3 regions of the Rhizobium grahamii genome follow, and region 3 is predicted to be linked to each of the others. Evidence: predicted binding sites of a transcription regulator. Region 3 holds the regulator's gene; each other region holds the start of a gene.
What was found. The regulator LexA, encoded in region 3, represses DNA repair genes until DNA is damaged. The targets are predictions, from matches to a motif close to TGTTCNNNNTGTGTTCNG.

Region 1: a site for LexA is predicted at 3,462-3,479, ahead of FZ934_RS17780 (2'-5' RNA ligase family protein). Genes of this name have one in related genera too.
Region 2: a site for LexA is predicted at 2,915-2,932, ahead of FZ934_RS01430 (PA0069 family radical SAM protein). Genes of this name have one in related genera too.

Annotation. Positions count from the first base shown of each region.
Region 1 is NZ_CP043498.1:3,690,950-3,696,276, forward strand. Features, by position in the region: partial or broken gene FZ934_RS17760 (aminopeptidase) at 1-658, opposite strand, end outside; partial or broken gene ybaK (Cys-tRNA(Pro) deacylase) at 814-1,286, opposite strand; gene FZ934_RS17770 (ArsC family reductase) at 1,291-1,641, opposite strand; gene FZ934_RS17775 (M14 family zinc carboxypeptidase) at 1,642-2,700, opposite strand; gene FZ934_RS17780 (2'-5' RNA ligase family protein) at 2,766-3,335, opposite strand; gene FZ934_RS17785 (glycosyltransferase) at 3,507-4,736, shown strand; gene FZ934_RS17790 (methylated-DNA--[protein]-cysteine S-methyltransferase) at 4,838-5,327, shown strand, end outside.
Region 2 is NZ_CP043498.1:283,837-289,163, forward strand. Features, by position in the region: gene FZ934_RS01415 (F0F1 ATP synthase subunit B) at 1-256, shown strand, start outside; gene FZ934_RS01420 (F0F1 ATP synthase subunit B) at 259-744, shown strand; partial or broken gene FZ934_RS01425 (ribonuclease HII) at 916-1,583, opposite strand; gene FZ934_RS01430 (PA0069 family radical SAM protein) at 1,690-2,847, opposite strand; gene FZ934_RS01435 (glycosyl transferase) at 2,986-3,504, shown strand; gene moaB (molybdenum cofactor biosynthesis protein B) at 3,510-4,061, opposite strand; gene FZ934_RS01445 (4-(cytidine 5'-diphospho)-2-C-methyl-D-erythritol kinase) at 4,045-4,950, opposite strand; gene FZ934_RS01450 (tetratricopeptide repeat protein) at 4,957-5,327, opposite strand, start outside.
Region 3 is NZ_CP043498.1:1,202,701-1,208,027, forward strand. Features, by position in the region: gene FZ934_RS06005 (ComEC/Rec2 family competence protein) at 62-2,515, shown strand; gene lexA (transcriptional repressor LexA) at 2,469-3,185, opposite strand; gene FZ934_RS06015 (VOC family protein) at 3,388-4,272, shown strand; gene kdsA (3-deoxy-8-phosphooctulonate synthase) at 4,269-5,111, shown strand; gene eno (phosphopyruvate hydratase) at 5,253-5,327, shown strand, end outside.

The sequences.
Region 1 (5,327 bases), 1.4 Mb from region 3:
CCGTTCTTCGCCGTGGAAGCGCCGCCATGCCATTCGTGCCCGTCGGCAAGCCCGACGGTCAGGTCCGTGCCCGGACCCGTGAAGTGCAGCGACGCGAAGCGCTCACCGTTCAGCCAGCCGGAGCGTTTCGCCAGATTGGCATTGTGTTCGGCCCATGCGGCGATCGGGTCGTCGAGGTCGACGCGGGAAGCGGCAAAGATCGCCTTGGCAAGCTTTGCAACCGCGATCGGCTCGGGATCGTTGGGAACACCAGCTTGGCCCATGAAGGATTGGGATAGGAGACGATGTTCCAGTTGATGTCGAAGTTGGAAATCTTCTCGAGCGCCGGCTTGTAGGCAGCCGACATCGCGCGATTGGCGCGTCCGACCTTTGCCGGATCCTGCTCGGAAAGCAGCATCGGGTTATCGCCGGCGACCGCAAGCCGCGCAGCGCCACCCTCATAGGCCTTCGCCATTCCGTCATAGAGCCAGTTCGAAGCGCGATCGAAGCTCGCGTCATTGCCGTACTGATAGCGCGCCAGCGTCGACTCTTCGTCGGAGTAGAACGCCGTCACGAGGCCGGCGCCGGCCTGGTAGGCATGCTTGGTGATCAGCCGCACGAGCGGCAGTGCCACCACGGGCGCGGTGACGACGAGATCCTGGCCGCTCTGCAGCTGCAAACCCACCTTGACGGCGACTTCGGCGAGCTTGTCGAGCTTGATGGGGTCCACGGCGTTCTGGCTTTGCGGCATGACGTTCATAATCGATCACCTTCTTGAAAACGGACAGAGTAGGAGAGAGTTAGATCGCTTTGCGGCGAAAATGAAGCACGGCGCTAAGCAATCAGGCGCGCAGCACTTGCCTTCAGCGCCTTCAATGCGTCGCCGGGCGCAAGCCGAACCTGCAGGCCGCGCTGCCCGCCGTTGATGTAGACGAGGGCTTCGCTCAACGCCGCTTCCTCGATCGCCGTTGGCACAGCCTTCTTCTGGCCGAAGGGCTGATGCCGCCGACATGGTATCCTGTCAGACGTTCCGCGTCCGCGGGCTTCATCATGTTGGCCGACTTGCCGCCAAAGGCGGCGGCGAGCTTCTTCATGCTGACTTCGCGGTCGGAGGGGACGACGACGCAGACAGCCTTCCCGTCGACTTCGGCCATCAGCGTCTTGAGCACCCGGTGCGGCTCTTCGCCGATCGCCTCGGCCGCCTGCAGACCCACGCGCTCGGCGTTCGGGTCGTAATCATAGGTGTGGACGGTAAAGCTCACGCCCGATTTGGCGAGAGCCTGGGTGGCGCGCGTCGTCTTCGACATGGGATCAGTCCTTGAAGAACGCGCCGTAGAGATCGGGCTTGAAACCGACCAGCAGCTTGCCGTCCGCCTCGACGACCGGCCGCTTGATCATCGACGGCTGCTCGAGCATCAGCGCGATCGCCTTTTCCCGGTCGAGGTTTTCACGGGCGTTGTCGGGCAGCTTGCGGAAGGTCGTGCCGGCGCGGTTGAGAACCGTCTCCCAGCCGGCTTCCTCAGTCCACGTCTCCAGGTGCGCCCGGTCGATGCCGGACGCCTTGTAGTCGTGGAAGGCGTAGGCGACGTCGTGCTCCTCAAGCCAATTGCGGGCCTTCTTCATCGTGTCGCAATTCTTGATGCCATAGATCGTGACGGTCATTCAGTTCTCCAGCGTTCCGGCCTTGCGCTCCGCCTTGCTGGCGGTCTTGCAAGCGATCTTCATCAGGTCGGCGCGGCGGCGCACCAGCCTTGAAGAGGTGCGCGTCAGGACGAGGCCGGCTTGCGGCGCGCGGACCTCGACAGTGCCATCAGGCATGCCGGGCCGCGTGATGATCGTCGCCAGCAGATCGCCTTCGCTGACCTGATCGCCGAGGTTGCGATGGAAGAGTACGGTGCCGGCTTCCGGTGCCCGGATCATCTCCACATTGTCGAGCGGTACGGCGGGCCCGGTAAAGGGCGAAAGCGTCACGGCCGCATCGATCGCACCACGCTTGGCGAGGAATTTGAACAGACCCTCGGCATCCTTCTTCGCAAGGTCGGGATAGACGTCGCTTCCGCCGCGAAGCTCGACCGTCACCGAGAGCTTGCCGGGCAGCTGTGTCTTCTTTTCGCCTGCCGTTTCGTGTTTCCAGGCAAAACCGACCGCCTCCTCGAAGGCCGAGCTTTCGCCGTCGGAGAGCAGGACGGCTTCCATGTCGAGCGCCGATGCTAGATCGGACGCCTCAGGCCAGAAGGCGTCGTCGATATAGGCGTATTGCAGCGATTCATCGTCGCAATGCAGGTCGATCACCAGATCGCAGCCGAGCGCCATGTGCATCAGCTGTCGCTTCAGCCGGTCGACTGCATCGTAGCGGCTGAGATTGGCAACGAGCCCATCGCGCTCCTTGACTGAGATCAGCGGGAACTCGCGATTGAAATTGGTCCGGGTGCCGAGGTCGAAGCGCCCCTGAAGCTCGCCGAAATGCGACTGCGCCGCACCCACAGGATTGGCATGCGGAATGATGGTGATATCGCTGCGGATCTGGCCGGCACTCTCGGCCTTGCGCAGCATCTCACAGAGAAAATGGACGAGCGCCGTCCCTGGCAGTTCGTTGGCATGCAGCGCCGCCTGGATGTGGATCTTCGGCGCGCTTGAATCGCTGCCCTTGAAGCGCAGCACCGGAACCCGCCACTCGATACCTGCCGTATCGCCTGAAATGATGATCTCGGACGTATCCATTGCTGCCTCCGCTGCTGCCATTGCTGCAGGAGCTTTAAGCGTGTTCCTGCTGCAGTGGCAAGCCGTCAGCCGCGGTTCTGTAGCGGCCAGCGCGCGATGTGCTCATAGGCTTGCTCGCCGGGCCGTTTGTGCAACAGCACAAATTCCCGCACCGGCAGGGTGATCGGCACATCAAGCCCGGTTCTGGCAATGACGTCGTCGGCGTAGAATAAGGTGGCATGCGGCTGGAAGTCGATTTTCACATGAGGGTCGCAGCCGATGGCGTGCATCTCGATGCCAATCCGGACATGCAGTTGCCGCAGCAGTTCCCGCCCGCCATTGCCTGACAGCACGATCGCATTGCGTGGTGCGGTCTTGAACGTCGCGACATGGTCGAAGCTGAGATCGAAACAGCAGGCATCGATCGCCGACGCCGCCCGGCAGGCCGCGAAGATAATGTCGTCCTTGATCTTCTCGGCGCTGGCGACGCCATAGAGCGAGACATGCAGCCGCTCGGGCGGTAAGGGCGAGAGGAGAGCGTCGTGGTCCCGCTTCAGTTTTTGCTGGATTTCCATGCAGCGCTGTCTGGCTTCGGGATCCGGCAGGATCGCGAAAAACAGGGTTTCTTTGCCAAATCTTGACGATTTCGGGTGCATCGTACGGCTTGCGAAATCGAAGGACGATTGCGTGTTCTGTTCGTGCATGACCAATCACCGGAGCATCCGCCCCGCCTCTGTCTATCCAGGGAACACGGGTATGGTAACAGGTGATCCGGGTAAATCAAGAACAAAAGAAGAACAAGCAATATCGCTGCCGGGAGTTCTGTCATGCGTATCCTGATGGCCTGCGCGGCCTTTCCGCCCTTCATCGATGGTGGCGGCCCGATCTCGGCGATGATGGTCGCCAAGCTCCTGATATCGGCCGGCCACGACCTCGAAGTCGTCAACGTGGCGGGCGAGGACAAGCATGAGATCTACGACGGCGTACCGGTTCACCGGCTGAAAACGCTGAACATCGACTGGAACTATCGCCTGCCTCGGCCGGGCTGGAAAAAGCTCATCTGGCACGCGCTGGAGAATTTCAATCCGCGCGCCTACCTGGTCATGCGCCGCGAAATCCGCCGCTTCAAGCCTGACATCGTGTTGACCGACAGCATCGAGAACATCAATGTCGCCACCTGGGCGGCGGCCAAGCGTTCAGGTGTGCCAGTCTGTCATATCCTGCGTAGCGCCTTTCTCTTGTGCTGGAAGGCTAGCATGCGGCGCGGCGACGACAATTGCGTGCGCGCCTGTTCCTCCTGCCAGGTCTCCTCTTACGGCAAGAAGTTCTTCTCGCGCTACGTCGATGCCGTGATCGGCGAGACCGATTTCATCATCGGCCGCCACACCGAGCATGACTATTTTCCGAACGCCAGCACCCACCGCGTGCCCGGCGCCGTTCCCTCGATTGCCCGCAGCGAACCGCGCAAGGCGCCTGAGGGGCCGATGCGTTTCGGCTTCATCGGCGTGCATGATCCGGTCAAGGGCCTCGACACGCTGGCGCTCGCCGCCCACCGGCTGGTCAATGATCCGAACGTGCGCTTCGTGATCGCCGGCAGCGCCAAGAGCGATTACTCGAAGTCGCTGCCGCAGAAATTTCCGAGCGAAAACACCAAGTTCCTTGGCTGGACAAAGCCCGAGGACTTCTTCCCGCAGATCGACGTGCTGGTCGTGCCCTCGCTCTTCCGCGAGCCCTTCGGTCGCGTGGTGATCGAGGCCTTTGCGCAAGGCGTGCCCGTCATCGGCGCTCGCTCGGGCGGCATTCCCGAGTCGATCGATCCGGGCAAGGACGGTTATCTCTTCGATCCCGGCGACGACAAGGCGTTGGCTGGTGAGATCGCGGCTATGGCGGCGAAACCCGAGGCCATCCCGGCGCTGTCGCGCGCAGCCCTCGAAGCGTCAAGGCGCTACGAGCCGCAAAAGATCGCAGCTCTCTTCGACGCCGTTTTCGCCAACCTGTGCCCCGATCTGGTGACGCCGGCGGAAGAGGAAGCCGAGCCCAGGCAGGCGCGCGGCTGACGGACGCGCAAGAAACGGGTTGAATTCGTCGCCAGCGAGGACGATTTTTGGGGCAGGCCAATTCCACGGCCGATAAGCTTCGATATCGGGAGGCGAGACCAATGGCCGATCAAGCACAGCATTATGCCATTTTCGAAACGGCGGGCGGTTTCTGCGGCATCGCCTGGAATGCCGTCGGCATCACCCGTTTCCAGTTGCCGACATCAAGCGCGGATGCCACCGAGCGCCTGCTGCTCCGCCGCATACCGGACGCCAAGCCGGCAGCACCGACGCCCGACATCGCGAAAGCCATCGCCGCCGTGAAGCGGTACTTCGCCGGCGAAGCGATCGACTTTTCCGATCTCGCGCTGGATCTCGCCGGTCAGGACGATTTCTTCCGCGAGATCTACGCTGCCGCCCGCCGCCTGCGCTGGGGCGAGACCACGACCTATGGCGCGCTCGCCAAGCAACTTGGCCACGGCCCGGAAGCCGCCCGCGATGTCGGTCAGGCGATGGCCAAGAATCCCGTCGCCCTGATCATCCCCTGCCACCGCGTTCTCGCCGCCGGCAACAAGATCGGCGGCTTCTCAGCGCCTGGCGGATCGGTGTCGA
Region 2 (5,327 bases), 920 kb from region 3:
GGCCAACTCGATCGGCACCGCCGCTCGCGAAGCCGCCAAGCTCAAGGCCGAAGCGGATCGCAAGACGGTTGAAGCCAGCCTCGGCGAGAAGCTGAAGGCAGCCGAAGGCCGCATCGCTGATATCAAGGCAAAGGCTTTTGCCGATGTCGGTTCGATTGCCGAAGAAACCGCAACCGCTGTCGTGGAACAGCTGATCGGTACAGCAGCCAAGGCAGATGTTGCCGCTGCCGTCGCCGACCTCAAGAAGGGGGCTTGATCATGGCACTTGACGCAACATTCTTTGCGATGATCGGCCTGTTCCTCTTCCTGGGACTGGTTGTCTACCTCAAGGTTCCCGGGATGATGGCGAAGTCGCTCGACGACCGCGCCGATCAGATCCGCAACGAGCTGGCGGAAGCCAAGCGTCTGCGCGAAGAGGCCCAGCATTTGCTGGCCGAATACCAGCGCAAGCGCAAGGAAGCGGAAGCCGAAGCTGCACACATCGTTGCTGCAGCCGAGCGCGAAGCTGAAATGCTGACCGCGGAAGCCAAGAAGAAAACGGAAGAGTTCGTTGCAAACCGCACGCTCGTTTCCGAACAGAAGATCAAGCAGGCAGAAGCCGATGCGATGAAGGCGGTTCGTTCCGCTGCCGTCGATCTGGCAATCGCAGCTGCTGAATCGGTTCTGGCAAAGAAGGCCGATACCAAGGTCCAGTCGACGCTCTTCAGCGACGCCGTCGGCCAGGTAAAGACCCGCCTGAACTGAGATCCGGTCTCCGGTCTTTGAAGAGCCCCGCCAATGCGGGGCTTTTTTCGTTTGTGCTAGGAGTTGAGCTAAGGCATCCGCCCGGAAATCGGAACAGATTTTCGGAAAGGCTGTCACGTATGTTCAGGAAGATAGAGCATCCTTTGTGCGTCCTTAGGGACGCACAGCGCTCTAGCCTTCAGAGATCTCGTCTCGTCTTAGCGGCCGGAAACTCATCCGGTGGAGGGAGCAGGGGCCATGCTGGTCGATCCCGGCGCGATGCTGCGCGGTGCCGTATCCGGCATGCGACGCAAAGCCGTAAGCCGGGAAGACGATATCGGCGCGCGTCATCATGCGATCGCGCGTCACCTTGGCGATGATAGACGCGGCCGCGATCGACACGGAGCGCGCATCACCCTTCACCACCGCCTGCCCGGGCAATCAAGGCCGGGCGGCACGTCAAGGCCATCGGTCAGTACGTAGCTTGCAGGGATCGCGAGGCCGCAGACGGCGCGGCGCATGGCGTCGAGGCTTGCCTTGCGAATATCGGTTTCATCGATCCGCCTGGAGCTCGAAGAGGCGATGGAGACGGTCGCCGTCGCCAATATCTGTTCGAACAGTTCCTCGCGGCGCTGCGCGGACAGCTGCTTGGAATCGTTCAGGCCTTCAGGGATGCGTTTCGGATCGAGGATGACTGCGGCTGCGACCACCGGGCCTGCCAGCGGTCCCCGTCCTGCCTCGTCGGCGCCGGCTACGGGCCAATGCCCGGCCTTGCGCGCTTTAAGCTCGAGCCGAAAATCCGGAACGAGGGGGAGGTCTTCGAAAAGCATAGGAGAATCGGGTGGCGTGCGACGTTTCATGCGGCAGAACTTCGCACGCCAACCCGATTTCCTGCAAGTCCCCGGATCAGGGCGGCGGGCCGGGGACCTGGAGGCAGACGGTCAGGGGAGCCCGTCTGCAAGCTTGTCAGAGCAGCGACAGCTGCACGCCGCTGCCATCGGGCGGCGTAAAGAGATCGTCGCGCAAGGGCATCGTCCGGCGCGTCATGCCGAGGCGTTTCGTCGCCATCTCGAAGCGGCGGGCGATTTGCCAGGCATAGGGGCCGGCGCCCTTCATCCGCTTGCCGAACTCGGCGTCATAATCCTTGCCCCCGCGCATCGACCGCACGAGCGACATGACATGACGATACCGGTCGGGGTAGTTCTGCAGCAGCCAGTCGCGGAACAGTGGCGAAACCTCAAGCGGCAGGCGAAGAATGACGTAGCCCGCCTCCAGCGCCCCAGCGGCGCGCGCTGCTTCAAGGATACGCTCGACCTCGTGGTCGTTGAGCGCAGGAATAACAGGGGCGACCATCACCGACGTCGGTACGCCGGCTTCGCTCAACAGGCGGATCGCTTCCAGCCGACGCGTCGGCGTCGAGGCTCTCGGCTCCATCGTACGTGCCAGCTTGCGGTCGAGCGTGGTCACCGACAGCGACGCGCGGATCAGGTTCTTTGCGGCCATTCGTTCAAGAATGTCGATATCGCGCAGGATCAGCGCCGACTTGGTGACGATCGAAACCGGATGGTTTGCCTTTTCGAGAACTTCGAGGATCTGGCGCATGACCCGCCATTCCTTCTCGATCGGCTGATAGGGGTCGGTGTTGGTGCCGATCGCAATCACCCGCGGCTTGTAGCCGGGCTTGGCCAATTCACGTTCCAGCAAGCGTGCGGCATCGGGCTTTGCAAAAAGCTTTGCCTCGAAATCCAGCCCCGCCGACAGGCCCATGTAGGCGTGGGTCGGACGGGCAAAGCAGTAGATGCAGCCATGCTCGCAGCCGCGATACGGATTGATCGACCGATCGAAAGGGATATCGGGCGACTCGTTGCGTGTGATCGCGGTGCGCGGCTTTTCGATCTGCACTTCGGTCTTGAACGGCGGCAGTTCTTCGAGCGTCTGCCAGCCATCATCGAACGTTTCCCGCCGCAGCGGTTCGAAGCGGCCGGTCGGGTTCAGGCCGGCAGCTCTGCCGCGCCGGCGATCCACCTCGATCCTCAGACCGGAGGAGACGATCATCGCATCGGCAATATCTGCCGTATTAGCAGGCGCGAATGCGGCCTGCCCTGCAAGGGACTGCTCGTTCATCGGATTCTCCAGCGTCGGAAGCCATTGCCTCCGCCCGTTTTGATGATTAAATTCCTATCGGGAAAATGAGAACAATGCAAGAACAAAATTGGGAAAGTGGCGCTGGCAAAACTTTGTGCGGCGCTCTATAAATAGGCAATGTTGACAGTAGTGCTGGAGTGCCAGGACCAGGAACCTGAACTGGCTCAGACCTTATCGGTGTTGGTTGCAGGCGCGGTTGAAGGGCTCGTCAGCGATGTTGTGGTCTTGGATCACGGCTCGCGGGACGGCACGTCAAAGGTGGCGGATGCCGCCGGCTGCCGTTTCCATTCACAGTGGGACATCAAGGACATACTTCACTCGGCGCGAGGAGAATGGCTGCTCTTCGTCGAGCCGGGCGCACGCCCGCAAAGCGGATGGATCGACGAGATCGCCGAGTATGTCTCGCTGAACAAGCTGCCCGCCCAGTTCACGGCCTCGAGAGGCTACAGGCGGCCTTTCTTCAAGCGGATCGGCCGTTCAAAGCCGCCGCTGGAGCTCGGTCTGCTCCTGCCGAAGAAAGAGGCTCTGGCGTCGGCGCGAAGCGGCATGCGTTTGTCTGAGTTTGTCAGGGGCCAGAAGCTACGCCGCCTGTCGAGCGAGCTGATTCCCTCATGGGTCGCGCGCGCGGCGCGCTAGGGCTATTATGCCGCGCCGCCGCGCTTCAGGTGTTCATCAAGGCGCGGCATGATTTCCACGAAATTGCAGGGCATGTGGCGATAGTCGAGCTGGCTCTTCAGGATGCCGTCCCAGGCGTCCTTGCAGGCGCCGGGTGATCCTGGCAGCACGAAGATGAAGGTCGCATTAGCAACGCCTGCCGTAGCGCGTGATTGGATCGTCGATGTCCCGATCTTGTCGTAGGAAATCCGGTGGAAGACTTCGGAAAAGCCGTCCATCCGCTTTTCGAAGATCGGTTCCAGCGCCTCGGGCGTGACATCGCGGCCGGTAAAGCCGGTGCCGCCGGTCGTGATCACCACATCGATGTCCTTCCGAGCGGTCCACGCGGAGACCTGACTGGCGATGCTCTGCCGATCATCAGGAACGATGGCGCGTTCGACGAGCCGGTGCCCTGCGTCGGTAATGCGCTGCGCCAGCGTGTCGCCCGAACGGTCGTCGGCCAAGGTGCGGGTATCGGAGACCGTCAGGACGGCAATGCCGACCGGAATGAACGGACGATTGTCATCGATTCCCGGCATGCGTGCCTCCTGCCAGCGTTTCCGTCGCCTGGAAATACCAGTCCGGGCGCGTGTCTTGAAGCCTGCGAGCGGCTTTTTCCGCGTCACCTGCGGTCGCGAATATGCCGAAGCAGGTTGCGCCCGAGCCGGACATGCGCACGAACATCGCGCCTTCATCCGCCAGCATGGATGAAACGGCAGCGATTTCGGGGAGCAATGCCCGGGCAGCTGGCTCCAGATCGTTGCGCATGCCACCAAGTGCCTCCATCCATGAGCTTGGATGCTCGGCGGGGAGGGGAGGATTGCGCTTGTTGTCGAGCTTGCGGAACACCTCGGGCGTCGACACGCCGCGCAACGGATTGGCAAGAACCATGGCGAAGACAGGCATGTGGTCCACGTTCTCGATATCCTCGCCGATGCCGCGCGCGATCAGCGGCCGGCTGTGGAGGCACATCGGCACGTCCGCGCCAAGGCCAAGCGCAACGGCATCGATGGTCTGCTGCGGAAGCGAGACCTGCCACAAGCGCATCAGCCCACGCAGCGTCGCTGCCGCGTCGGCGGATCCACCGCCGATGCCTGAAGCAATCGGGAGGTTCTTCTGCAGATGAATCCGAACAGCAGGGGCATCGCCGCCGGCCTGTTGGATGGCCGCGCGCAATGCGTCACGCGCCTTCACCACGAGATTGGTGCCGCCGTCGTCAAGTGCATCGCCGAAGCGCCCCGAAACGCTGAACGCATCGGTTTCGGAAAGCGCGAAGTCGAGTGTGTCGCCATGCCGGGCAAAGGTCACCAGCATTTCCAGCAGGTGATAGCCGTCGCTCCTCTGGCCCGTCACATGCAGGGCCAGATTGATCTTGGCAAAGGCATCCTCACGGATAGCGGTCGTATCGCCGATATCAGTCAGCGGCATCAGGCGTCAGGACTTCTTGTCCACCGGCTTCGGTTCGATCGGCGCAGGATCCGGCTGCTTCTTGTCGGCGGCCTTAGGGTTCTCGCTCTGGTCCGGCAAGCCGTTGGTGATCTTGTCCTTGATCTTCGGGATCTCGGCTGCCTCCGGCTCGGAAGCCAGCGCACGGTTCCACTGATAGACGGCTTCGAGCTTGCGACCGACGCGCCAGTAAGCATCGCCCAGATGGTCGTTGATCGTCGCGTCGCCGGCCTTGATCTGTGCCGCTTTCTCCAGTTCGTCCACCGCGTCGTTGAAGCGGTTGAGACGGAAATAGGCCCAGCCGAGCGAGTCGATGATGTAGCCGTCGTCGGGGCGCAGCTCGACGGCCTTCTTGATCA
Region 3 (5,327 bases):
GCCTGAGGGCCGGATAGCTTGCATTCTGGTTGTAGGATGGGGTCGTTGCGGGCAGGAATGCATGCCGGAGTTGAAGACGATCGAGGTCGACTCGGGCGCACCGCTTGCGACAGCAGGCGTATCCGCGTCGGCACACGTCGTGATCGCGCGTCGTGCAACGCCCACATTCACGCAAACGTCATCGCGGTGGCCGTCAAAAATCGCCCGGCAGGCAAGCAGGCGCTGGTCTGCCGGCAGGCTGGCGCTGGCCGCGGAACTGGATCATGGACGTCTGTTTCTTTGCGCGCCGGTGCTGGCAGGCGCTGGCGCCGTTGCCTGGTTCGAGTTCGACACCGACGCCTCATTGTTCAGGCTGGGCGCATGGATTACTTTCCTGGCCCTGGTCTTCGTCGCGGCGGGCGCCGGTCGACCGCTACCACGGCGCGCCGCACTTGCCGGTCTCCTTTGCGTCGGCGGCATGTTGGCAGCGCAGATAGAGACGTGGCGGGCAGGGACGATCATTCTCGATTCAGCCGTCACCACCACACTGACCGGTCGAGTCGAACGCCGCGAGGGTGATGACAAGGGCCGGTGGCGCTATATCCTCGCGGTGGAGCGAACTGCGTCACCGGCGCTGAAGCGCATGCCAGAACGTGTGTCTCTGCTGGCGCGCGGGGATGCGCCAATTCCGATCGGTAGCTGGATAGAAGTCCGTGCCCGCTTCACACCTCCAGCCGGGCCGGCGTTGCCCGGATTGAACGATTTCGCGTTCGACGCATATTTCGCTGGCGTCGGCGCAAATGGCTTTGCCTATGGTGAACCGGTCGAAGTCGCTCCTGATGCTCTGTCGCCACGGCGCTCGGCACCCGACACGATCGTCGAAGGCCTGTATCGGCTGAGAAGCAGCATCGGCGAGCGCATCCGGTCCATCCTGCCTGGCGATACCGGCGCCTTTGCCGCCTCGCTTGTCACCGACGAGCGCCGGGCGATCTCGGACGAGACGACCGAGGCCTTGCGTCAATCCGGGCTCGCCCATATCGTCGCCATTTCCGGGCTGAACATGGCGCTGTCAGCCGGCATTTTCTTTATTGGCCTACGAGCGGTCTTCGGCCTTTTCCCGGCCTTCGCGCAGGCCTATCCGACCAAGAAAATTGCTGCAGCCGGCGCGTTGGCCGCACTGACGGCCTACTATCTCATATCCGGCTTCGCGGTCTCGGCCGAACGAGCCTATATCATGATGGCGATCATGCTGGTCGCGGCGCTCTTCGACCGTCCCTCGATCAGCCTCCGTAACGTGGCGCTTTCTGCCCTGCTGATCATCCTGACATCGCCGTCGGCAGTGCTCGGACCAAGCTTTCAGATGTCGTTCGCCGCCACGCTGGCCCTAGTTTCGGGTTATGTCGGCTGGATAAGCGGCTCGATGCCCGGCAAGGCGCTATTCGTTCACCCCGTGTTCAAACCGATCGGCTTCGTGTTTCGCTTCTTCGCCGGCATTGCCCTGACGTCGATGATTGGCGGCTTCTCGACCGCACTCTTCTCAATCGAGCATTTTCACCGCCTGAGCGCCTATGGCCTGCCGGCGAACCTGATGGCGATGCCGGTTATCTCGTTCGTCGTCATGCCTATGGGCATGCTGGCAATGCTGCTGACGCCGCTCGGCCTTGACGTTCTGCCCTGGAAGATAGCGGGCTTCGGTCTGGATATCGTCATCGACATCGCCAAGACGGTGTCGGGCTGGGGAGGCACCGTCGACGTCGGCCGCCTTCCGGCATGGTACTTTGCCGTCGCCTCTCTGGCGTTCCTGTTGCAGACGCTGCTTTTCACGCGCCTCAAATATCTCGGCTTTGCCGTCATGCTCATCGCGACCGCCTGCCTCAGGTTTCTGCCGGGATCACCTTTGCCGGAGTTGCTCGTATCGGATGACGGCTCGCTGGTCGCAGTCGTCGACGACGAGGTGCTGGCGACCAACAAACCAAAGCCCGGAGAGTTCATCTTCAATCAATGGCAGCGGGCGCTGGCGATCGAGCCGCAAGTGCCGCCGCTGATCCTCACGGATGTCCCGCCGCCACCGCAAAAGCGGGATCACGAGCGTGTGGTCCTGACCGCGAAAGAGCGGCGCGCGGCGACCGATCTCATGCGTCGATCGACGGAAACGACGCAATTTTCCTGCGCAAAATCAGCGTGGTGCGCTGTGACTTTGAAGAGCGGCTATCTGGTCGTCGTCGTCGACAATCTCGCCTATCTCGGCTCAGCATGCGACGTTGCAGACATCGTCATCACGCCCGCTCGGGTGCGGCTTGCGCAGTGCAGGTCCGGATCGCTTCTGTTTACCGGCGATAGCCTTCGGCGAACCGGCGCCCTGGAAATACGCATTGATGACCAGGGATCACCGGTGATCAACACAGCATACACCGGCCTCGACCGTCCCTGGATGCGGCAGCGGGCCTATGATTGGCGCACCGGAGCCTATGCGGACGCCGTGCGGCAGCCTAGTGATACCGGCGGATCAGCCCGACAAGCTTACCCTGTACCTTGACGCGGTCAGGGCCGAAAATGCGCGTTTCGTAAGCCGGATTGGCGGCTTCCAGCGCGATCGATGCCCCCTTGCGGCGGAAGCGCTTCAACGTCGCTTCCTCGTCGTCGACCAGGGCCACGACGATGTCGCCGGGGTTGGCCGTGCTGCCATTGCGAATGATGACCGTATCGCCGTCGAAAATGCCGGCCTCGATCATCGAGTCGCCTTTGACCTCAAGCGCGTAATGTTCGCCGGATGCCAGCATGTCGGCTGGCACCGAAATATCATGGGTGTTGTTCTGGATTGCCGAAATCGGAACGCCCGCAGCAATGCGTCCCATGACGGGCACGGAGACGGAATTGCCGTTGTCGGCACTAGGGGCGGGTTTCGGCGCAGGGGCAGGTTGCGGCTTCCCAAGGCTGCCTTCGATCACGCTGGGCGAAAAGCCACGCCGAGGCTGAATGCTGGGGCTGTATGCCTCCGGCAGCTTGATAACCTCGAGCGCGCGCGCTCTGTTCGGCAGTCGACGAATGAAGCCGCGCTCCTCGAGAGCGGTGATGAGGCGATGAATGCCCGACTTCGAAGCGAGGTCGAGTGCATCCTTCATTTCGTCGAAGGACGGCGGGACGCCGGACTCTTTCATTCGCTCGTGAATGAAGAGAAGAAGCTCCTGTTGCTTGCGTGTCAGCATCGAAGTCGAACCCCAGAGTCGTGAAACAAAGCCAGAACGGACACTATATGTTCCATATGTGTTCTGCAAGTGCCTAAATTTTCGTAAAACTTGCGTCGGACTTGTCCTGTTTTTGCATTTCATTTGCGGGATATCGAAAGCTTGTTGCATTGTTCTGCCATCGGGCGCACACCGATGCTGGTTTTGGAAGGAGGATCTGCCTGTGAGTGAAGCCCATCCTCTTGATCACATCGTCCTGCCGGTGGCCAACATAGGTCTCGCCCGCGAGCGGCTCGGCAAGCTTGGCTTCACCGTGGCGGCTGATGCCCGTCATCCGTTTGGAACGGAAAACGCCTGCGTTTTCTTCGCCGACAAAACATATCTGGAACCACTCGGGATCGCGGACACCGATATTTACGAGACGTCGCTGAAGAAGGGGAACAGTTTCACATCTCGCGATCGGGCATTTCGGTTTCGCTGCGGCGATGAAGGCATGTCCGCGGTCGTTCTCGGCACCTCTGATGCTGACCGCGACCACGCCCGTTTTCAGGCCGACAAGATCAGCGGCGGTGACATGCTTCAGTTTTCCCGTCCGATGAAAATGCCGGATGGGACGGAAACGACAGCTGCCTTTCGGCTTGCTTTTGCGGCCGATCTGAGAGCGCCGGATTTCTTCCTGTTTACCTGCCAGCGGGTCAACCCCTTGCCCGCCGATCGCAAAGCATTGGAAACGCACGATAACGGGGTCACCGGTATTGCCGATATCGTTCTGACGGCGCCCGATCCCAAGGCATTCTCGCTCTTCATGCGGCATGTGTCGTGCTCAGGCGCCGTGCGCGAGGATGCGTTCGGGGTCAGCGTAATCGCGCCGAATGCGCGGGTTTGTATTCTTTCGCCGGATGGGCTCGACGCCTATTTCGATCTTGCGGCTCCCGCTGCGGATCGCGGTCTGCGAGGCGTTGCGATCGTCTTCAAGGTTGGCGATCTCGCCGTGACAGAAGCGCATTTGGCTGCTAACGGGATGACCTACACGCGCAAGAACAATCGAATTCTGGTGAAGGCTGCGCCCGGGCAGGGCGCGCTCTTCGCCTTCGAGGAGAAACGATGAGCCAGACAAATTCCGAAGTCGTGGTTGGCGAAGGCGCCGGCCACGTCTCCTTTTCCAACGCAGGCAAGCTGTCTCTGATCGCCGGGCCCTGCCAGATGGAAAGCCGCGACCATGCGTTCATGATCGCCGGCGTTCTGAAGGAGCTCTGCGACAAGCTCGGCATTGGCCTCGTTTACAAGTCTTCCTTCGACAAGGCGAACCGGACGTCGCTCTCGGCACAGCGCGGCATCGGTCTCGAGACCGCACTCGAGGTGTTCGCTGATCTCAAGAAGGAATACGGCTTCCCTGTCTTGACCGACATTCACACCGAGGAACAATGCGCCGAGGTGGCCACTGTCGTCGACATCCTGCAGATCCCGGCCTTCCTCAGCCGTCAAACCGACCTGCTGGTCGCTGCCGCCAAGACCGGTCGCACCATCAACGTCAAGAAGGGCCAGTTCCTGGCTCCCTGGGACATGAAGAACGTGCTTGCCAAGCTCAACGACAGCGGCAACCCGAACATCCTGCTTTGCGAGCGCGGCGCCTCCTTCGGCTATAACGCACTGGTATCGGATATGCGTTCGCTGCCGATCATGGCGGGCCTTGGCGCTCCCGTGGTGTTCGATGCGACGCATTCGGTGCAGCAGCCGGGCGGGCAGGGTGGTTCCAGCGGCGGTCAGCGCGAGTTCGTCGAGACACTGGCACGCGCCGCCGTGGCTGTCGGCGTCGCGGGTGTGTTCGTCGAGACGCACGAAGATCCAGACAATGCTCCGTCGGATGGTCCGAACATGGTCTATCTCAAGGATATGCCGAGGCTTCTCGAAAAGCTCCTGGCCTTTGACGCCATCGCAAAGGGCTGACGTTCAAAAGACTGACATGTTCGTGTAATAGGCCACGCACGAACATCGCTGCGAAGCATGCGCAAAGCGCCATTGTAATTTGCGCATCTTCGATTAAGACGGATTTCAAACGATTTATCCACCCTCAAGCAGGAAAAGCCGATGACCGCAATTACCGACATTATCGCCCGCGAGATTCTCGACAGCCGTGGCAACCCCACGGTTGAAGTCGATGTC